2 regions of the Paenibacillus sp. FSL R5-0766 genome follow, and region 2 is predicted to be linked to the other one. Evidence: predicted binding sites of a transcription regulator. Region 2 holds the regulator's gene; the other holds the start of a gene.

Region 1 (9,687 bases), 1.0 Mb from region 2:
GAGGGTGAAGGGATGAAAGAGGCCGGACCACGAAGAGAACGTCCGAGAATAGTTGTAATGGGCGGCGGAACCGGATTATCCGTGATGTTGCGCGGTTTGAAAGAGAAGCCGCTGGATATCACGGCCATCGTCACAGTTGCAGATGACGGTGGAAGTTCAGGCATCCTGCGCAATGAGCTACAGATGCCGCCTCCGGGCGACATTCGCAACGTGCTTACGGCACTGGCTGATGTAGAACCATTGCTTTCAGATATGTTAAAGTATCGTTTCAATACAGGCGCGGGGCTTGCAGGCCACAGCTTGGGGAATTTAATTTTGGCTGCAATGACGGATATTTCGGGCGACTTTGTGACCGCGGTGCGGGAACTTAGCCGCGTGTTTGCCGTTCGAGGTGAGGTATTACCAGCTGCTGGTCAGGCCGTTGTGTTGCATGCGGAGATGGAAGATGGGACAATTATTACAGGTGAGTCCAAAATCCCTGAGGCGGGTGGACGCATCAAACGTGTTTTCCTTGAACCGGATCACGTGGAGCCGTTGCCAGAGGCAGTAGAGGCCATTCGTCAAGCTGACGCCATTCTGATCGGGCCAGGCAGCCTCTATACAAGCATCCTTCCCAATCTGCTCGTACCTAAGCTGGCTGAGGCTGTGGTAGAGGCTGATGCGGTGAAGATGTTTATCTGTAATGTTATGACACAGCCGGGAGAAACAGATAACTATACGGTAAGTGACCACCTTAAGGCGGTACACGAGCATATAGGTCATCAGCTCTTCGACTATGTTATCGTAAATAATGGTGATATTCCGCTGCAAGTGCAAAATAAGTATGCGGAAAAAGGAGCAAAACCGGTTGTACTGGATATGAATGTACTCGAAAGTGCCGGCTATCAGGTGGTTGCAGATACCCTTGTTCTGTTCAAAACCTATCTGCGTCATGATGCCGACAAGTTAAGTCATCACATCTACCAACTGGTACAAAATTGGATGTTACGGAAGAGGTGAAGTCCCATGTCGTTTGCAGCACAGACCAAAAAAGAGTTAACCATGATCGAGAGCGAACCGTGCTGCGAAAAGGCGGAACTTTCAGCCCTCATCCGTATGCTTGGTGCAGTGCAGTTATCGAATAAAAAAGTGATCTTGGATATTTCGACGGAGAATGCCGCCATTGCAAGACGGGCATACTCTCTGCTTAAAAAGCATTTTCAAGTGCATACGGAATTACTGGTCCGCAAAAAAATGCGGCTGAAAAAGAACAATGTATATATTGTTCGTATTCCAACCATGGTACAGGAGATTCTCAATAGTCTTCATATTGTATCGGAAGGTTTTCTGTTTACGCCAGGGATTAATACGGAGTTATTTCAGCAGAACTGTTGTAAACGGGCCTATCTTCGCGGTGCATTTCTGGCCGGTGGATCGGTTAATAATCCGGAAGGTTCCTCGTACCATCTGGAGATTGCGTCCATGTATGAAGAGCACTGTCAGGCACTGGTGGACCTTGCCAATGAATTTCATCTGAATGCCCGGTGTATAGAACGGAAAAAAGGATTCATCCTATACATTAAGGAAGGCGAGAAAATCATTGAGCTGCTCAGCATCATTGGTGCTCATCAGGCCTTGTTCAAGTTTGAGGATGTACGAATTATGCGCGACATGCGTAACTCCGTTAACCGGATTGTCAATTGTGAGACGGCCAACCTGAACAAAACCATTGGAGCCGCGGTAAGACAAATCGATAATATCCGGTTGTTACAAAAGGAAGTTGGTCTGGAATCGCTGCCTGAGAAGCTTCGCGAAGTGGCGGAGGTTCGACTCGCTCATCCGGATATCAACTTGAAGGAAGTTGGCGAGCTCCTTAAAGGTACAGTCAGCAAGTCGGGAGTGAACCATCGGCTTCGTAAAATTGATGAGCTGGCTGAGAAAGTGCGCGCAGAACGTTATGGTTAAGTCGGTGTAGGGTAAAGTAACAAGGTCGGCTGTTTCTGCTGAACAGAAAGGTCGGGAAAGTCAGCCGTTAAGGATCTGGGAGACTCACTCAGGTCATTGGATGCGCTCTGCAAAAGATGAAATAGGGCAAGATAATGTCCGTCAAAGTACCCTGAGTTTTTTCTTCTAGTGTCCTGCACGGGTTAATGGTATAATGTTGTATAAATATAATTGTGTATTTAATGTCCAGATTTCATAATAGGGGGTAAGTTTCCATGACAAAGCACCCGGTAGTTGTCCGTTTGAAAACGGGTCTCCATGCCAGACCTGCGGCACTGTTCGTTCAAGAAGCGAATAAGTACTCGTCTGAAGTGTTCGTCGAGAAGGACGACAAAAAAGTTAATGCAAAAAGTATCATGGGGATCATGAGCCTTGCGATTAGCACAGGTACGGAAATCCAGATTAGTGCAGAAGGCGCGGATGCCGAACAGGCTGTAAACGCTTTAGTTAGTCTGGTAAGCAAGGAAGAGCTCGAAAACCAATAAGATATGATCAATCCAATGAAGAAGTCCCGAAAGGGACTTTTTTGTGTTTTTCACGTTTATGCTATCGTCAAGTGCAACATTATGGAATTTGTCCCGTCTGTTAAGGTATCAAATCGTTTAAAGTTTGAGATGTTAACACATAAGGAGGCTATCGTGATGGGTAAACAATGGATGAAACCGTTTGGTGCGGTGCTGGTGGCAAGTACGTTGCTTGTTGGAGGAACAGCATGGGTTGCACCAGGTAACTATGCTTACGCTGCAGAGGTTCAGGGAGTACAACAGAATGTGATTAATGTTGTGGGTAAAGGTGAGATTCAGGTGAAGCCTGATATCGCTTATCTGTCCATTGGTGTGAACAGTACTGCAGAGACAGCTGCATCTGCTCAAAAAGCGAATGCTGCCAAAGTTCAAAAGGTATCCAACTTGCTGAAAAATACGTGGAAGATCAGTGCAGACGACATTCAAACGAGTCAGTTCTCTGTACAACCAAACTATACGTATAGCGAAAAAGACGGACAGCAAATTAAAGGATATACAGCGCATCATACGCTGACAGTCACATATCGTGAGATGGACAAGATTGGCGAATTGCTCGATGCTGCTTCGGGGGCAGGTGCCAACAACATTGAAAACGTGCGCTTTACTGTAGAAAATCCGGAAAGTTATGAGTCCCAAGTGATTGAGAAAGCTGTTGCCAATGCAGATGTGAAAGCTGGCGCTATTGCAAAAGCAGTTAAACGTCAACTGGGTGCTGTTCTTTCGGTGAGCCAAGGTGATGCCAATGTGCCTGTATTCTATGCAAGCGAGGCGTTGATGTCCAAAGCACAAGATACAGCAGGTGGCACTGAGATTGAAACAGGCCAGGTTAAAGTAATTACAATTCTGAATATCACGTATGAAATGAAATAAAAGATCGAACTAAGGACTGTAAGCTCAAGTAACCTTATCAAGGGTCATTTGAAGGGTAGAACGAAATAATGACAAAGACTTTGTCCTGTGGACAGAGTCTTTTTTGTTGGAAAAGCAAACTTTGATGAAGTTGGATAGGAGGGTACCTTTTTGAAGTAACATGAAATGCTGTTTATTGGTATCTTTTTTGTATAGTTGTTCGTGACAAAAAGGTCATATCCCCATATATTTTCCTACTGATATTCATCAACATTGTAACTCGAGCTGTAAACCTTTCCGAGATTGGGTTAATTATAATAGAGAGGTGAGCGTATGAGATATGCGATCAGGTCAGGATTACATACGCAATGATCCCTAATTGTGAATTCAGAGAGGAGTTTTATATATGACATCATGGAAAAAATGGACAAGTGCGTTGCTCGCGGCAGGAATTATTGTAGGTAGCGGTTCGGTGTGGCAAGACTCGGTTCAGGCAGCATCGGTATCCTCGAAAGTGACAACCCCGGCTGAGGTAACTCTAAAATCGGGTGGAAAAACACTGACTCAAAAAGGACTTCTTCAAGGTGGCTCAACTTGGGTATCTCTTACGGCAGTTAAAGATGTGGCAGGTGGAATGCTGAAATATGATGCGAAAACCAAGTCATATACGGTAACAGCAGCCAACAATGCGATGACCGTTAGCCTGATGGATGGACAGCCAAACGTTTATATTAACGGTTATTACCCTCAGGTGGAAGCGAAATTGATTCAGGGTCGATTGTATATCCCATTCTCGGCAATGAGAGATTATCTGGGTGTACAGGGAGATTGGGATGGCAAAACCAAAACGTTGACCCTCAGCAAGGTGAAACAAAATAACGTGAAAGTTAAAGCGGCAACAGTCAATGTTACGGTGAAAAATGCTATTGTGGATGTTCAATATCCGCAAGTGAGTGGCCTTGCGAGCAAAGAAGCTGAGGTGGCGATCAACAAAGTATTGAAAGATGAAGTGGATGCTCATGTAGCTGCCTTCAAGAAACAAACATCTGAATTCGGCGGTGCAACGGCCGACCGTCCATATGCATTTGAGAGCTCTTATGTAGTGACATATAACGAAAAAGGCGTGTTGGGACTCATTACACAACGATACGAGGATTATGCTGGCGCTCACGGGATGACATACCGTACGGGCCACACCTTTGCACTGGACACAGGTAAGGAGCTTACGTTAGATGATGTGCTGCAAAATAACAAAACCATGCGCGAGACGTTGGGTAAAAAAGTGGGCGATCAACTGAAAGCCCGCGGTGGATACCTCGACGGTTATAAAGGGTTAAATAAAGATCAAGATTTCTATGTGACACCAACGGGTGTAGTTGTGTTCTTCCAGTTGTATGAATATACGGCGTACGCAGAGGGCTTCCCTGAAATGCCATTTACGTATAAAGAGCTTCTCCCTAAAGGCACAGAACCTTTCAGTAATGTAACTGGAAGCAAGTAAAGAATCATCATCGTGCACTCTTAAGTTATCTTTCTTATAAAATGAAAAAGAAGAAGCCCCCATCATGATTATGATGAGGGCTTCTTTGCGTATGGGCAACACACGAAGTGTTGCTGGTTACGTTAGGTTTTGATTACGTTAACTCGTAGACCGGGGTCTACATAACACTTAGATACCTTGGGAACCTACGTTTTCGATGACTTTATCAATGATACCGTAATCGGCGGCTTCAGCAGCACTCATGAAGTAGTCACGATCTGTATCTTTCTCAATCCGCTCCAGCGGTTGACCTGAACGCTCAGAGATGATGCGGTTCAACGTATCACGCATTTTCAAAATGCGACGAGCACGGATTTCGATGTCAGAAGCCTGACCTTGTGCACCACCAAGTGGTTGGTGAATCATAATTTCACTGTTTGGTAATGCAAAACGTTTACCTTTTGCACCGGCATTCAACAAGAATGCACCCATGGAAGCCGCCATACCTACACAGATGGTAGATACATCCGGTTTGATGAATTGCATTGTATCGTAAATCGCCATACCGGCTGTAATCGATCCGCCTGGGCTGTTGATGTATAAGTGAATGTCTTTCTCCGGATCTTCCGCAGCCAGGAACAACATCTGTGCCATAATGGCATTAGCCACTACGTCATTAACATCGCTACCAAGGAAAATAATACGATCCTTCAGCAATCTGGAGTAGATGTCGTAGGCGCGCTCACCCCGGTTGCTCTGTTCAACGACCATTGGAATAAAACTCACGTGAAAAACCTCCTTGGAATGTAAATGTTATTGGTGTTTATACTTAAACTGTTACCGTATTACCCACATAATAAACAATTCCAAACAAAAAGTCAAAGAAAGTCAAACTAACTTGCAAAAAAAAGAAACCTTTCCGGTTTCGTTGGTTAAAAGGGTTATGAGCTGTTAATTAAAAATGGCGCGCCCGCCAAGAATCGAACTTGGATCTCAGGCTTCGGAGGCCTACGTCATATCCATTGGACCACGGGCGCACATTATGTGACAGCAATAATGATTATAGCTCATGAAATATTTAATTGCAAGCAGTTGGTTGTGGTATTGGTTTGGATTAACCTAAAAATGATCATGATGAAGAAGAGTGGATAAAGAGTGCATTTAAGTAAATGCTATTAGAGGTTTTGGACATGCCGTATGAAATGTGATTCTGAGCGATATGTAGATTGGATTCATTTGTTTCTTCTATATATGGTATGCGTGAGCTAGTCCTAGATCATGGAAGTCTAAGATTGTGAAAATAGGCGCGTACAAACGCTGAATGCGTGTCGAAATAACACGTTGAAACACTTGCATGTCACGTCAGTTTTAGGTAGAATAGACGTGGGACTTAAAAAGTTAACCCGGGACGTTTTAGGGCCAAGAAAGAGAGCTTAGAACGAGAACTTGCGGGAGTGGAAAGCATGCGAACGATTTTAGAAATACAAAAGCAGCTTCTGCCTGATCTCATGGATATCTTGAAAAAGAGGTATACGATTCTGCAACAGATCATGTTATCGGATGTGATCGGACGGAGAACGTTAGCTAATTCCATGCAGATGACCGAGCGGGTTCTGAGGGCTGAGACCGATCTGTTAAAGGCTCAGGGACTTATTGAAATTGACAGTGCAGGAATGAAGATCAGCGAGGCAGGGTATGATTTGCTGCAGCAGTTAGAGCCCGTAGCCAAAGAGTTGTTCGGATTATCCGAGCTGGAAGAGCGCATCAAGCAAGCCTACGGTCTGCAAAAGGTAGTTGTGGTTCCTGGTGATTCGGACGTTTCTCCATTTGCCAAAAGGGAACTGGGCAGAGCCGGAGCGAAGGCTCTCGGCAATATCATGAGTGACAACGACGTTGTCGCCGTTACTGGCGGTTCAACAACGGCCGAAGTCGCAGAGCAACTGACTCCGCCAACATCGCTCAAAGGTGTCTGGTTTGTACCAGCACGCGGTGGACTTGGAGAAAGCCTTGAAATTCAGGCTAATACGATCGCATCCACAATGGCAAAACGGGTAGGGGCGCAATACAAACTCCTGCATGTACCGGATTTGCTCAGTGATCATGCCTATGAATCATTAATCCAGGACCCTAGTGTTCAGGAGATTCTGCAGCTGATCAGGCAATCACGGATTGTTATTCATGGAATTGGTGATGCCGTAGAGATGGCCAAAAGACGCAAACTTGCGACGGAGATTATAGATGAACTTCAGGAGCAAGGGGCCGTATCTGAATCTTTCGGTTATTACTTTAATGATCAGGGTGAGGTTGTACATACCATGCTTACACTGGGTATGCGACTTCAGGATATTGAACGAACCGATGTTGTAATTGGAATTGCAGGTGGCAAAAGCAAAGCTGCTGCAATACACTCCGTGTTGCGATTTGGTCAGGAAGATATTCTGATTATTGATGAGGCTGCTGCCGAAGTCATCGTTGCTGAAATGGAATAAGGGTTTACATTGCATCACGACAATTGTTGTCTTGACGGACTTCACCGTCTGTCTTGAATATATAAGTTTCATAAAAAATTAATCAAAACTTGGGAGGAACTTACTCATGATTAAAGTAGGTATTAACGGTTTTGGACGTATTGGACGCTTGGCATTCCGCCGTATTCAAAATGTAGCAGGCATCGAGGTAGTAGCAATCAATGACTTGACTGACGCTAAAATGCTCGCTCATTTGCTCAAATATGATACAACTCAAGGTCGCTTCGATGGCGATGTTGAAGTACACGATGGTTTCTTCAAAGTGAACGGCAAAGAAGTTAAAGTATTGGCTAACCGTAACCCGGAAGAACTTCCTTGGGGCGACCTGGGCGTAGATATCGTTCTGGAATGTACTGGTTTCTTCACAACGAAAGAAGCAGCTGAGAAACACTTGAAAGGTGGAGCTAAGAAAGTTGTTATCTCCGCACCAGCTACTGGCGACATGAAAACCATCGTTTACAACGTAAACCATGAAATCCTCGACGGTACTGAAACTGTAATCTCCGGCGCATCTTGCACAACAAACTGCCTGGCACCTATGGCAAAAACACTGCAAGACAAATTCGGAATCGTTCAAGGTTTGATGACTACAATTCACGCTTACACTGGCGACCAAAACACGTTGGATGCTCCACACCCTAAAGGTGACTTCCGTCGTGCTCGCGCAGCAGCTGAAAACATCATCCCTAACACAACTGGTGCTGCTAAAGCAATCGGTCTGGTAATCCCAGAACTGCAAGGAATCCTTGATGGTGCAGCTCAACGTGTACCAGTAGCTACTGGTTCCCTGACTGAGCTCGTAACTGTTCTGAACAAAAAAGTAACTGCTGAAGAAGTTAACGCAGCTATGCAAGAAGCTTCCGATCCAGAAACTTTCGGATACACAGAAGACGAAATCGTATCTTCCGATATCCAAGGAATCACTTTCGGTTCCCTGTTTGATGCCACTCAAACTAAAGTTCTGACTGTTGGCGACCAACAATTGGTTAAAACTGTAGCTTGGTATGACAATGAAATGTCCTACACTGCACAATTGGTTCGCACTTTGGAGCACTTTGCAAAAATGATTAAGTAATATCTGCAATAACATAGAGCGGAAACAGATGCTATATTGTTTCCGCTCTTTATATATCTACATTTTGCAAATTTCTCAAAAACACCAGGATTGACGAGGGATTATAGCTCTTGATTGGTCCACCAAATACATGGGTGCGGAGGAAATACAGATGAACAAAAAAAGTGTACGCGATATCGAATTGACAGGAAAACGGGCTTTTGTCCGTGTAGATTTCAATGTGCCGCTCGAAGATGGTAAAATTACAGATGACAAACGTATTCGTGCAACGCTTCCTACAATCAACTTCTTGATTGAAAAAGGCGCTAAGGTCATTTTGGCAAGTCACATGGGTCGTCCTAACGGCGAAGTGGTTGAATCCTTGCGTTTGACTCCAGCAGCTGAGCGTTTGTCTGAATTGCTTGGTAAAACAGTTGTTAAAGCTGACGATTCCGTTGGTGACGCTGTTAAAGCTCAAATCGCTGAACTGAACAACGGCGACGTATTGTTGCTTGAAAACGTTCGTTTCCACGCAGGCGAAGAGAAAAACGATTCGGAACTCGCAAAACAATTCGCTGAACTGGCTGACGTTTTCGTTAATGATGCGTTTGGCGCGGCTCACAGAGCACACGCTTCGACTGAAGGAATCGCTCACTTGCTTCCAGCAGTGTCCGGTTTGTTGATGGAGAAAGAACTTGAAGTGTTGGGTAAAGCAATCTCCAACCCTGAGCGTCCTTTCACAGCTATCATTGGTGGATCCAAAGTTAAGGACAAAATCGATGTAATCGACAACCTGCTGAACATTGCAGACAACGTAATCATCGGTGGCGGTCTGACTTACACGTTCTTCAAAGCACAAGGACATGAAATTGGACAATCCTTGCTGGATGATTCCAAACTTGATGTTGCTCTCGGTTTTATTGAAAAAGCGAAAAAATTGGGCAAAAACTTCTACCTGCCGGTAGATATCGTAGTGTCTGACGATTTCAGTGCGAAAGCAAACACACAAATCGTTGACATCGATGGCATCCCAGCAGATTGGGAAGGTATCGACATCGGTCCTAAAACACGTGAGATCTATGCTGACGTTATCAAAAACTCCAAATTGGTTGTATGGAACGGACCAATGGGCGTATTTGAAATCGAGCCATTCTCCCACGGTACTCGTGCAGTAGCAGAAGCTTGCGCTGAGACAGAAGCTTACACTGTAATTGGTGGCGGTGACTCCGCAGCAGCAGCTGAGAAGTTCAAATTGGCTGACAAGATGAA
Region 2 (9,687 bases):
ATGGAGAATCGTTTCCTGCAACGGAAACATTCAAATATACAGGTTCTCGGAACCTGCAACAGCAACACAGTTACTTATCCATTTGTTCAGTTTTGATGGAATTTGAGGGGCCATAGCTCAGCTGGGAGAGCGCCTGCCTTGCAAGCAGGAGGTCAGCGGTTCGATCCCGCTTGGCTCCACCAAACAATTTCATCTATTTGGCTTGTTCTTTGAAAACTAGATATCGAAACGAAACAAACGCGAATTAGAACATTCCTTTAAGCTGATCTTGTGCAAACAAGTCAAGTGTATAAAGGTAGTTAAATTGCTTTTGTGATGGTATCGGGTGAGAGCGACTTTTGGCTTTGCGCAAGCAAAACAAGGGAAGCGAGCGACCGAAACCGGAACAAAATGGTTAAGCTACTAAGAGCACACGGAGGATGCCTAGGCGCTAGGAGCCGATGAAGGACGTGGCGAACAACGAAACTGCCTCGGGGAGCTGTAAGCAAGCTTTGATCCGGGGGTGTCCGAATGGGGAAACCCAGCTGGGGTAATTTCCAGTTACTCACAACTGAATACATAGGTTGTGTAGAGGCATACCAGGGGAACTGAAACATCTAAGTACCCTGAGGAAGAGAAAACAATAGTGATTCCGTCAGTAGCGGCGAGCGAACGCGGAGAAGCCCAAACCAGAGAGCTTGCTCTTTGGGGTTGTGGGACGTCTCACATGGAGTTACAAAGGAACCGGTTAAGCGAAGAGGTCTGGAAAGGCCCGCCAAAGAAGGTAAAAGCCCTGTAGTTGAAAGTTGGTTCCCTCCGAGACGGATCCCGAGTAGTGCGGGGCACGTGAAACCCCGTATGAATCCGGCAGGACCATCTGCCAAGGCTAAATACTTCCTAGCGACCGATAGTGAAGCAGTACCGTGAGGGAAAGGTGAAAAGCACCCCGGAAGGGGAGTGAAATAGAACCTGAAACCGTGTGCTTACAAAAAGTCAGAGCCCGTTTTAGGGGTGATGGCGTGCCTTTTGTAGAATGAACCGGCGAGTTACGTTCCCGTGCAAGGTTAAGGTGAAGAGCCGGAGCCGCAGCGAAAGCGAGTCTGAATAGGGCGAATGAGTACGTGGACGTAGACCCGAAACCGGGTGATCTACCCCTGTCCAGGGTGAAGGTGCGGTAACACGCACTGGAGGCCCGAACCCACGCATGTTGAAAAATGCGGGGATGAGGTGGGGGTAGCGGAGAAATTCCAATCGAACTCGGAGATAGCTGGTTCTCCCCGAAATAGCTTTAGGGCTAGCCTCGGAAAACAGAGTCGTGGAGGTAGAGCACTGATTGGGTGCGGGGCCCGCAAGGGTTACCAAGCTCAGTCAAACTCCGAATGCCATAGACTTACTTCCGGGAGTCAGACAGTGAGTGCTAAGATCCATTGTCAAAAGGGAAACAGCCCAGACCATCAGCTAAGGTCCCCAAGTGTGTGTTAAGTGGGAAAGGATGTGGAGTTGCACAGACAACCAGGATGTTGGCTTAGAAGCAGCCACCATTGAAAGAGTGCGTAATAGCTCACTGGTCGAGTGACTCTGCGCCGAAAATGTAACGGGGCTAAACACACCACCGAAGCTATGGCTTGATGCTATGCATCAGGGGTAGGGGAGCGTTGTATAAGGGTTGAAGGTGTACCGTAAGGAGCGCTGGACATTATACAAGTGAGAATGCCGGTATGAGTAACGAAAAGATCAGTGAGAATCTGATCCGCCGAAAGCCTAAGGGTTCCTGAGGAAGGCTCGTCCGCTCAGGGTAAGTCGGGACCTAAGGCGAGGCCGAAAGGCGTAGTCGAAGGACAACAGGTCGAAATTCCTGTACCACCGTAAGCCGTTATGAGCAATGGGGGGACGCAGTAGGGTAGTGACGCGGACTGATGGATGTCCGTCTAAGCAGTAAGGCTGATGTGTAGGCAAATCCGCACATTGTAAGGCTGAGCTGTGATGGGGAGCGAAAATTATAGTAGCGAAGGTCATGATCTCACACTGCCAAGAAAAGCCTCTAGCCAGGTGATGGTGCCCGTACCGCAAACCGACACAGGTAGGCGAGAAGAGTATTCTAAGGCGCGCGGAAGAACTCTCGTTAAGGAACTCGGCAAAATGACCCCGTAACTTCGGGAGAAGGGGTGCCCCGGTAGTGTGAATAGCACGAGGGGGCCGCAGTGAAAAGGCCCAAGCGACTGTTTAGCAAAAACACAGGTCTGTGCGAAGCCGTAAGGCGAAGTATACGGGCTGACGCCTGCCCGGTGCTGGAAGGTTAAGGGGAGTGGTTAGGGACTAGTCCCGAAGCTGTGAACCGAAGCCCCAGTAAACGGCGGCCGTAACTATAACGGTCCTAAGGTAGCGAAATTCCTTGTCAGGTAAATTCTGACCCGCACGAATGGCGTAACGACTTGGGCGCTGTCTCAACGAGAGATCCGGTGAAATTTTAATACCTGTGAAGATGCAGGTTACCCGCGACAAGACGGAAAGACCCCATGGAGCTTTACTGCAGCTTGATATTGAATTTGGGTACGATCTGTACAGGATAGGTGGGAGCCTTTGAAGCATGAGCGCCAGCTTCTGTGGAGGCAACGTTGGGATACCACCCTGATCGTATCTAGGTTCTAACCTGGTACCGTAATCCGGTGCGGGGACAGTGTCAGGTGGGCAGTTTGACTGGGGCGGTCGCCTCCTAAAGAGTAACGGAGGCGCCCAAAGGTTCCCTCAGAATGGTTGGAAATCATTCGAAGAGTGCAAAGGCATAAGGGAGCTTGACTGCGAGACCTACAAGTCGAGCAGGGACGAAAGTCGGGCTTAGTGATCCGGTGGTACCGCATGGAAGGGCCATCGCTCAACGGATAAAAGCTACCCTGGGGATAACAGGCTTATCTCCCCCAAGAGTCCACATCGACGGGGAGGTTTGGCACCTCGATGTCGGCTCATCGCATCCTGGGGCTGAAGTAGGTCCCAAGGGTTGGGCTGTTCGCCCATTAAAGCGGTACGCGAGCTGGGTTCAGAACGTCGTGAGACAGTTCGGTCCCTATCTGTCGTGGGCGTAGGAAATTTGAGAGGAGCTGTCCTTAGTACGAGAGGACCGGGATGGACGTACCGCTGGTGTACCAGTTGTTCCGCCAGGAGCACCGCTGGGTAGCTATGTACGGACGGGATAAACGCTGAAAGCATCTAAGCGTGAAGCCCCCCTCAAGATGAGATTTCCCAGTATGTAAGACCCCTTGAAGACGACGAGGTAGATAGGCTGGGGGTGGAAGTGCAGCAATGCATGGAGCTGACCAGTACTAATCGGTCGAGGGCTTATCCAATAGCAAGTTGTAATTCGCGTGTTTCGTTTCGAATCTAGTTTTCAGAGAACGATCTCTGAAATGAAAATTGGTACATCACAGAACGTGTGTATAATTTTCAGTTCCATATCTGATTTTAAGAAGCTATGCTTCGACAAATCGCGTTTGGTGGCGATGGCGGAGGGGTTCCACACGTACCCATCCCGAACACGACCGTTAAGCCCTCTAGCGCCGATGGTACTTGGACCGCAGGGTCCTGGGAGAGTAGGACGCCGCCAAGCGAAGAACCACTGCCGATGTTATTCGGTGGTGGTTTTTATTTGTTTATTTTAGGGGATGCGGAAGCATCTCTTATTTGACTTTGTAAGAATCCTCTGACACACTCTAAGGGGTACATATATCAGATATCAGGCCATGATTTGGATTGATATAACTCTAGCGAATGGGGTGTAGGACAACATGGAAATTCAGAAATTGACGGTAGATGATTTTGAACCGGCGATGGCACTCTCCGAATATGCTTTTCAAGTAGTAATGAGTGAAGAACAGAAAGAAAAACGGCGGAGTCAATTTTCGTCACAGGATATATGGGGTGTATATGAGGACGGGCAGCTAGGAGCCAAACTTCACATCATTCCTTTTCAAACCTATATTCATGGCAGATCGTTCGAGATGGGCGGTATTGCGGGTGTTGCCACCTGGCCAGAGTATAGACGCAAAGGCTGGGTAGCGGGTCTGCTGAAGCATGCGTTGGAAGAAATGAATCGTAACAAACAGAGCATATCATTCTTGCATCCATTCTCTTTTGGTTTCTATCGGAAGTATGGATGGGAGACGTATGTTGAATTTAAACGTTATAAAGTACCTACAGCTCATTTGCCTCTGAAAAAAGCGACACCTGGAACAATTCGGCGTGGGGATCCGGGCCTCAGCATATTAAAGGTAGTATACAGTGCGTATGCTGAGCGTTATAACGGAACTCTGGTTCGGGATGATGCAAGGTGGGAGAATTCAGTTCTTGTTAACGGGACTAGCCAGAAGGCTGTATATTACGATGAAGCTGATGCAGCACAAGGTTATCTTTTATATGAGGTTAAGGAAAATAAGTTTACCATTAAAGAGATCATCTATCTGAATGAAGAGGCTAGGCAAGGGCTGTGGACCTTCATTGCCAACCATGATTCAATGATTCAGGAAGTTACGTTGCAGGCGCCTGCCAGTGATACGCTTGCCTTCCAATTGGATAACCCACGGATTCAGCAGGAGATTGTACCTTATTTTATGGCGCGTATCGTTAGTGTAGAGCAGTTTATATCCCAGTATCCCTTTGCAAGCCAGGACTCACCGGTGCAGATTGTACTTCAGGTAGAAGATGCCCACGCTCCATGGAATGAAGGGGCATGGCAATTAAACGTGGCAATGAACGGAACGGCGTCCATATGGAAAACATCGGAGCCAATTACTGATGATCAGACCATTAAGGTGGATATTCAATCCCTTACCGCGGTGCTGATGGGATATCGCAGACCAACGGAAATGGCACGAATCGGAAGAATTCACGGACCGAACAGAGCAATCAAGGCTTTGGAACAAGCGATTCCTGAACGGGAAACCTATTTGCTCGATTTCTTCTGATGACTATTCTCACTGCTCCACTTAACTTGATTAGCTTATATAGAAATACGGCGTGATTGAAAGACAAATGGACTTCTCCAGCAATTTTGGGGAGGTTTTTTTGTGTCCGGGGAATATTTCGTGTAAAATCGTAAAAAATGAATAGTGACCCCACTTGGCAAAACCACAAAATATGCTATAATGGTTATAAAGTCAAAGAAAGTCAAAGTCAACTAAAGGTTTAATACTTAAGTAGCTTTCCTTTCTACAATCTGATGCATGATCGCCAATATACGGGATTCATTTCGTCGGAGGATCAAGGGAATATTAAAGGACCTTCGTGCTTCCTTCGCTCTCCTGTTAACACCTGTGGAAGCAAGATTCGCTGTTTCCCTAATTGGTTAAATGGGTAGAGAAGGTGTACTCTGTGGGGGCGTGTGGGTCCTTATTGACTTAACGTTTCAGACAGTGGAGGATGATTGGATGCGTAATATCTCTGATATTATCGAACGATATCTGAAGAGTATTTTGCATGAAAGTCCCGAAGGAATGGTTGAAATTCAGCGTAATGATCTGGCAGATCAATTCTCATGTGTACCTTCCCAGATCAATTATGTCATCAGCACACGTTTTACACTCGAGAAGGGATACCTGGTAGAGAGTAAACGCGGCGGTGGTGGTTATGTTCGCATACAGCGCATTGAATTACCGGCCCAATCAGCTCTGCATAATCATTTGCACCATAGTATTGGTGAAGAGATCGGGCAGACAGCTGCCGAAGGTCTGATCTATCAATTGGAAGAAGCGCGCTTCTTGAGCAAGCGGGAAGCCGGGTTGATGCGAGCTGCTGTATCTAGAGAGGTTATATTGGTCAAACTTCCTTACCGGGATCAAATTCGTGCCAGAATGTTGAAGGCGATGTTAATATCTTTGCTCGGTAAATGAAAACTATCGGGGTCAAAGGAGGTACATCAATATGCTGTGCCAAGAATGCAATAAACGTCCGGCGACACTTCATTTTACGAAGATCGTAAATGGAGAGAAGACGGAATTTCATATTTGTGAGTCATGTGCCCGTGAAAAAGGGGAAATGATCCCTGGAACAGCAGGTGGGTTTTCCATTCACAACTTGTTGTCCGGATTGCTTGATTTTGATCCAGCCGGCAAAAGTGGATCGGCAGGAACACCACCTGCAAAAGCTCTTCAATGTGAAGAGTGTGGTATGACGTACGCACAATTTAGTAAGATAGGCCGATTCGGCTGCAGTTCATGTTATAAATATTTTGACAGTCGTCTAGATCCTTTGTTCAAGCGGGTTCATGGTAATACGTCCCATGTAGGCAAAGTGCCTGCACGAGCTGGTGGTCGCATCAAGGTGAAACGGCAAATTGCTGATCTGAAGCGTGAGCTCCAAGAGAGCATCGCACAAGAGGAATTTGAAGAGGCGGCCCAGATCCGTGACCAGATCAGAGGACTTGAAAAAGGAATAGCTCAGGAGTAAAGTTTGTCATGAGTAGGAGGGATGCGTAATGCCTAATCTGCGCTTTACAGAGAAGGCGCTCAGCGACTGGATGCGCAGTGATGCGGCTGATTCCGAAATTGTCATTAGCAGCCGTGTCCGGATTGCACGCAACCTTCAGCATGTTCCGTTTCCGATGCTGGCTTCCAATGAGCAATCGGAAGAGGTGCTGAATAAGCTGAGCGAAGTACTTCAATACGATGACGTTCATGCCTTTGGGGATTTTCATACGTTGGATCTGATCGATATTGACGAACTCGACAAACGGGTGCTGGTGGAGAAACATCTCATCAGTCCAAGTCTTGCGAATGAATCCAGGAATGGTGCGGTTATTCTCAGTGAGGATGAGTCTGTCAGTATTATGATTAATGAAGAGGATCATCTTCGTATCCAGTGCCTCTATCCGGGGTTTCAGGTGAAAGAAGCCTGGGAGAAAGCTTCCGCAATAGATGATGCTTTTGAAGCGCATGTGGATTATGCTTTTGATGATCGCAGAGGATACTTAACCAGCTGCCCTACCAATGTAGGTACAGGTGTCAGAGCATCGGTCATGATGCACTTGCCTGCACTGGTGATGACACAACAGATTGGCCGTATTCTAACCGCAGTTTCCCAGGTGGGATTGACGGTAAGAGGGATATACGGTGAAGGTAGCGAGGCGATGGGTAACCTGTTCCAGATCTCGAACCAGATTACTTTGGGACAGACCGAACAGGAAGTCATCGAGAACCTGCATGGTGTTGTGTTACAGATGATTGGTCATGAACGTACGGCGAGAGAACGGTTAATTACCGACTCCAGACTTCGGATTACGGATCGGGTCATGCGTTCTTATGGCATATTGTCTCATGCAGCTATTGTTGATTCCAAGGAAGCTGCACAGCGCTTATCGGATGTACGCCTTGGCGTGGATCTCGGATTGTTGGATGGACTGTCCATCACGGTAATGAATGAATTGAATGTGATGACACAGCCGGGATTTTTGCAGAAAACATTTGGGGAAGATATGCGCACAGATGAGCGTGACATCTACCGTGCTCAGTTGATTCGTGATACGATCAATGCAGCGAAGCAGTCCTAGTTTAGCCTGATATAGTATTGAATTATGGTTTCATGCCGCATTGCGGCTTTTATATAATAAGGCATGTACAAATGCCGCATGACTTTATTCGCAGCACGGCTGCAAACAAGAATGATATGAAGAATACGACGGTTATTTTATTACATGACCCTCGTTTTATCCAAAACCATGGAGGTGCAGGAGATATGATGTTTGGAAGATTTACGGAACGGGCCCAAAAGGTGCTCGCACTCGCACAGGAAGAAGCTGTCCGTCTCGGTCATAATAACATCGGTACTGAGCATATTTTGCTCGGCCTCATTCGTGAAGGCGAAGGCATCGCAGCCAAAGCACTGATCGGCCTGGGACTCGGATTGGAAAAAATTCAGGATGAAGTAGAAACGCTGATTGGCCGTGGCCAAGAGCAACCTACCAACATTGCATATACGCCACGTGCGAAAAAAGTAATTGAACTGTCTATGGATGAAGCTCGTAAATTGGGCCACACCTATGTAGGAACTGAGCATATCCTGCTCGGATTGATTCGTGAAGGCGAGGGTGTTGCAGCACGTGTGCTCAATAACCTGGGTATTAGCCTGAACAAAGCACGGCAACAAGTGCTGCAGTTGCTTGGCAGCAGTGAAGCTGTATCCAGCCATAATGGAACACCTGCCAATGTAAGCACACCAACGCTGGACAGTCTGGCACGTGACCTCACGGCTTATGCGAGAGAGAACAACCTGGACCCAGTCATTGGACGTAGTAAAGAAATTGAACGTGTCATTCAGGTGCTCAGCCGTCGTACGAAGAACAACCCGGTATTGATCGGTGAGCCAGGTGTAGGTAAAACAGCGATTGCTGAAGGCCTTGCACAAAAAATCATTGCAAATGAGATTCCGGAAACATTGCGCGACAAACGGGTAATGACCCTGGATATGGGTTCAGTAGTCGCTGGAACCAAATATCGTGGTGAGTTCGAAGATCGTCTGAAAAAAATCATGGATGAGATTCGCCAAGCAGGTAACATTGTCCTGTTTATCGACGAATTGCATACCTTAATTGGCGCAGGCGGAGCTGAAGGTGCCATCGATGCTTCTAACATTTTGAAACCGGCTCTGGCCCGTGGAGAATTGCAATGTATCGGTGCGACAACACTGGATGAATATCGTAAATACATCGAGAAGGATGCAGCGCTTGAGCGTCGTTTCCAACCGATTACTGTAGATCAGCCTTCTCCGGAAGAAGCGATTCAAATCTTGCACGGCTTGCGTGACCGTTATGAGGCGCATCACCGCGTGAAAATTACGGACGAAGCAATTGTGCAGGCGGTTAAACTGTCTGACCGTTACATTACAGACCGTTTCCTGCCAGATAAAGCGATTGACCTGATTGATGAAGCGGGTTCCAAAGTAAGATTGAACTCTTACACGATCCCACCAAACCTGAAACAACTGGAAAGCCGTCTGGAAGATATCCGTAAGGAAAAAGACGCTGCAGTTCAAAGTCAGGAGTTCGAAAAAGCAGCAGCTCTGCGTGATACGGAACAAAAAATCCGTGAAGAGCTGGATGTAACGAAGAACCAGTGGAAAGAGAAACAAGGCCGCACCGATTCCGAGGTTACTCCTGAGGATATCGCACAAGTGGTAGCCAGCTGGACAGGAATCCCTGTGAACCAACTGAAAGAAGAAGAGACACAGCGTCTGATGAATCTGGAGTCTATTCTACATGAACGTGTCATCGGTCAGGATGAGGCAGTGAAGTCTGTCAGCCGTGCGGTTCGTCGTGCTCGTGCAGGACTTAAAGATCCAAAACGTCCGATGGGTTCATTCATTTTCCTCGGCCCTACAGGGGTAGGTAAAACAGAACTTGCTCGTGCTCTGGCTGAAGCGATGTTCGGCGATGAAAATGCAGTAATCCGGATTGATATGTCCGAGTATGGTGAGAAACACTCGACTTCCCGACTTGTCGGAGCGCCTCCAGGATATGTTGGGTACGAAGAAGGTGGCCAGCTGACAGAGAAAGTTCGTCGCAAACCATATTCCGTAGTCCTGCTCGATGAAATCGAGAAAGCACATCCAGAAGTATTCAATATCTTGTTACAAGTGCTTGAGGATGGTCGACTGACGGATTCTAAAGGTCGCGTCGTTGACTTCCGTAATACGCTGATCATTCTAACATCCAACGTGGGTGCCGAA

What was found. The regulator CtsR, encoded in region 2, represses protease genes until heat stress. The targets are predictions, from matches to a motif close to ATGGTCAATAAAGGTCAAACA.
Region 1: a site for CtsR is predicted at 5,711-5,731, ahead of clpP (ATP-dependent Clp endopeptidase proteolytic subunit ClpP). Genes of this name have one in related genera too.

Annotation. Positions count from the first base shown of each region.
Region 1 is NZ_CP150227.1:178,273-187,959, forward strand. It holds gene MKY66_RS00870 (YvcK family protein) at 13-999, shown strand; gene whiA (DNA-binding protein WhiA) at 1,006-1,944, shown strand; gene MKY66_RS00880 (HPr family phosphocarrier protein) at 2,199-2,468, shown strand; gene MKY66_RS00885 (SIMPL domain-containing protein) at 2,625-3,377, shown strand; gene MKY66_RS00890 (stalk domain-containing protein) at 3,763-4,857, shown strand; gene clpP (ATP-dependent Clp endopeptidase proteolytic subunit ClpP) at 5,026-5,622, opposite strand; tRNA gene MKY66_RS00900 (tRNA-Arg) at 5,799-5,873, opposite strand; gene MKY66_RS00905 (sugar-binding domain-containing protein) at 6,300-7,325, shown strand; gene gap (type I glyceraldehyde-3-phosphate dehydrogenase) at 7,432-8,439, shown strand; gene MKY66_RS00915 (phosphoglycerate kinase) at 8,591-9,687, shown strand, end outside.
Region 2 is NZ_CP150227.1:6,172,282-6,181,968, reverse strand. It holds tRNA gene MKY66_RS26845 (tRNA-Ala) at 107-182, shown strand; rRNA gene MKY66_RS26840 (23S ribosomal RNA) at 393-3,320, shown strand; rRNA gene rrf (5S ribosomal RNA) at 3,464-3,580, shown strand; gene MKY66_RS26830 (GNAT family N-acetyltransferase) at 3,759-4,934, shown strand; gene MKY66_RS26825 (CtsR family transcriptional regulator) at 5,397-5,858, shown strand; gene MKY66_RS26820 (UvrB/UvrC motif-containing protein) at 5,890-6,414, shown strand; gene MKY66_RS26815 (protein arginine kinase) at 6,443-7,513, shown strand; gene MKY66_RS26810 (ATP-dependent Clp protease ATP-binding subunit) at 7,699-9,687, shown strand, end outside.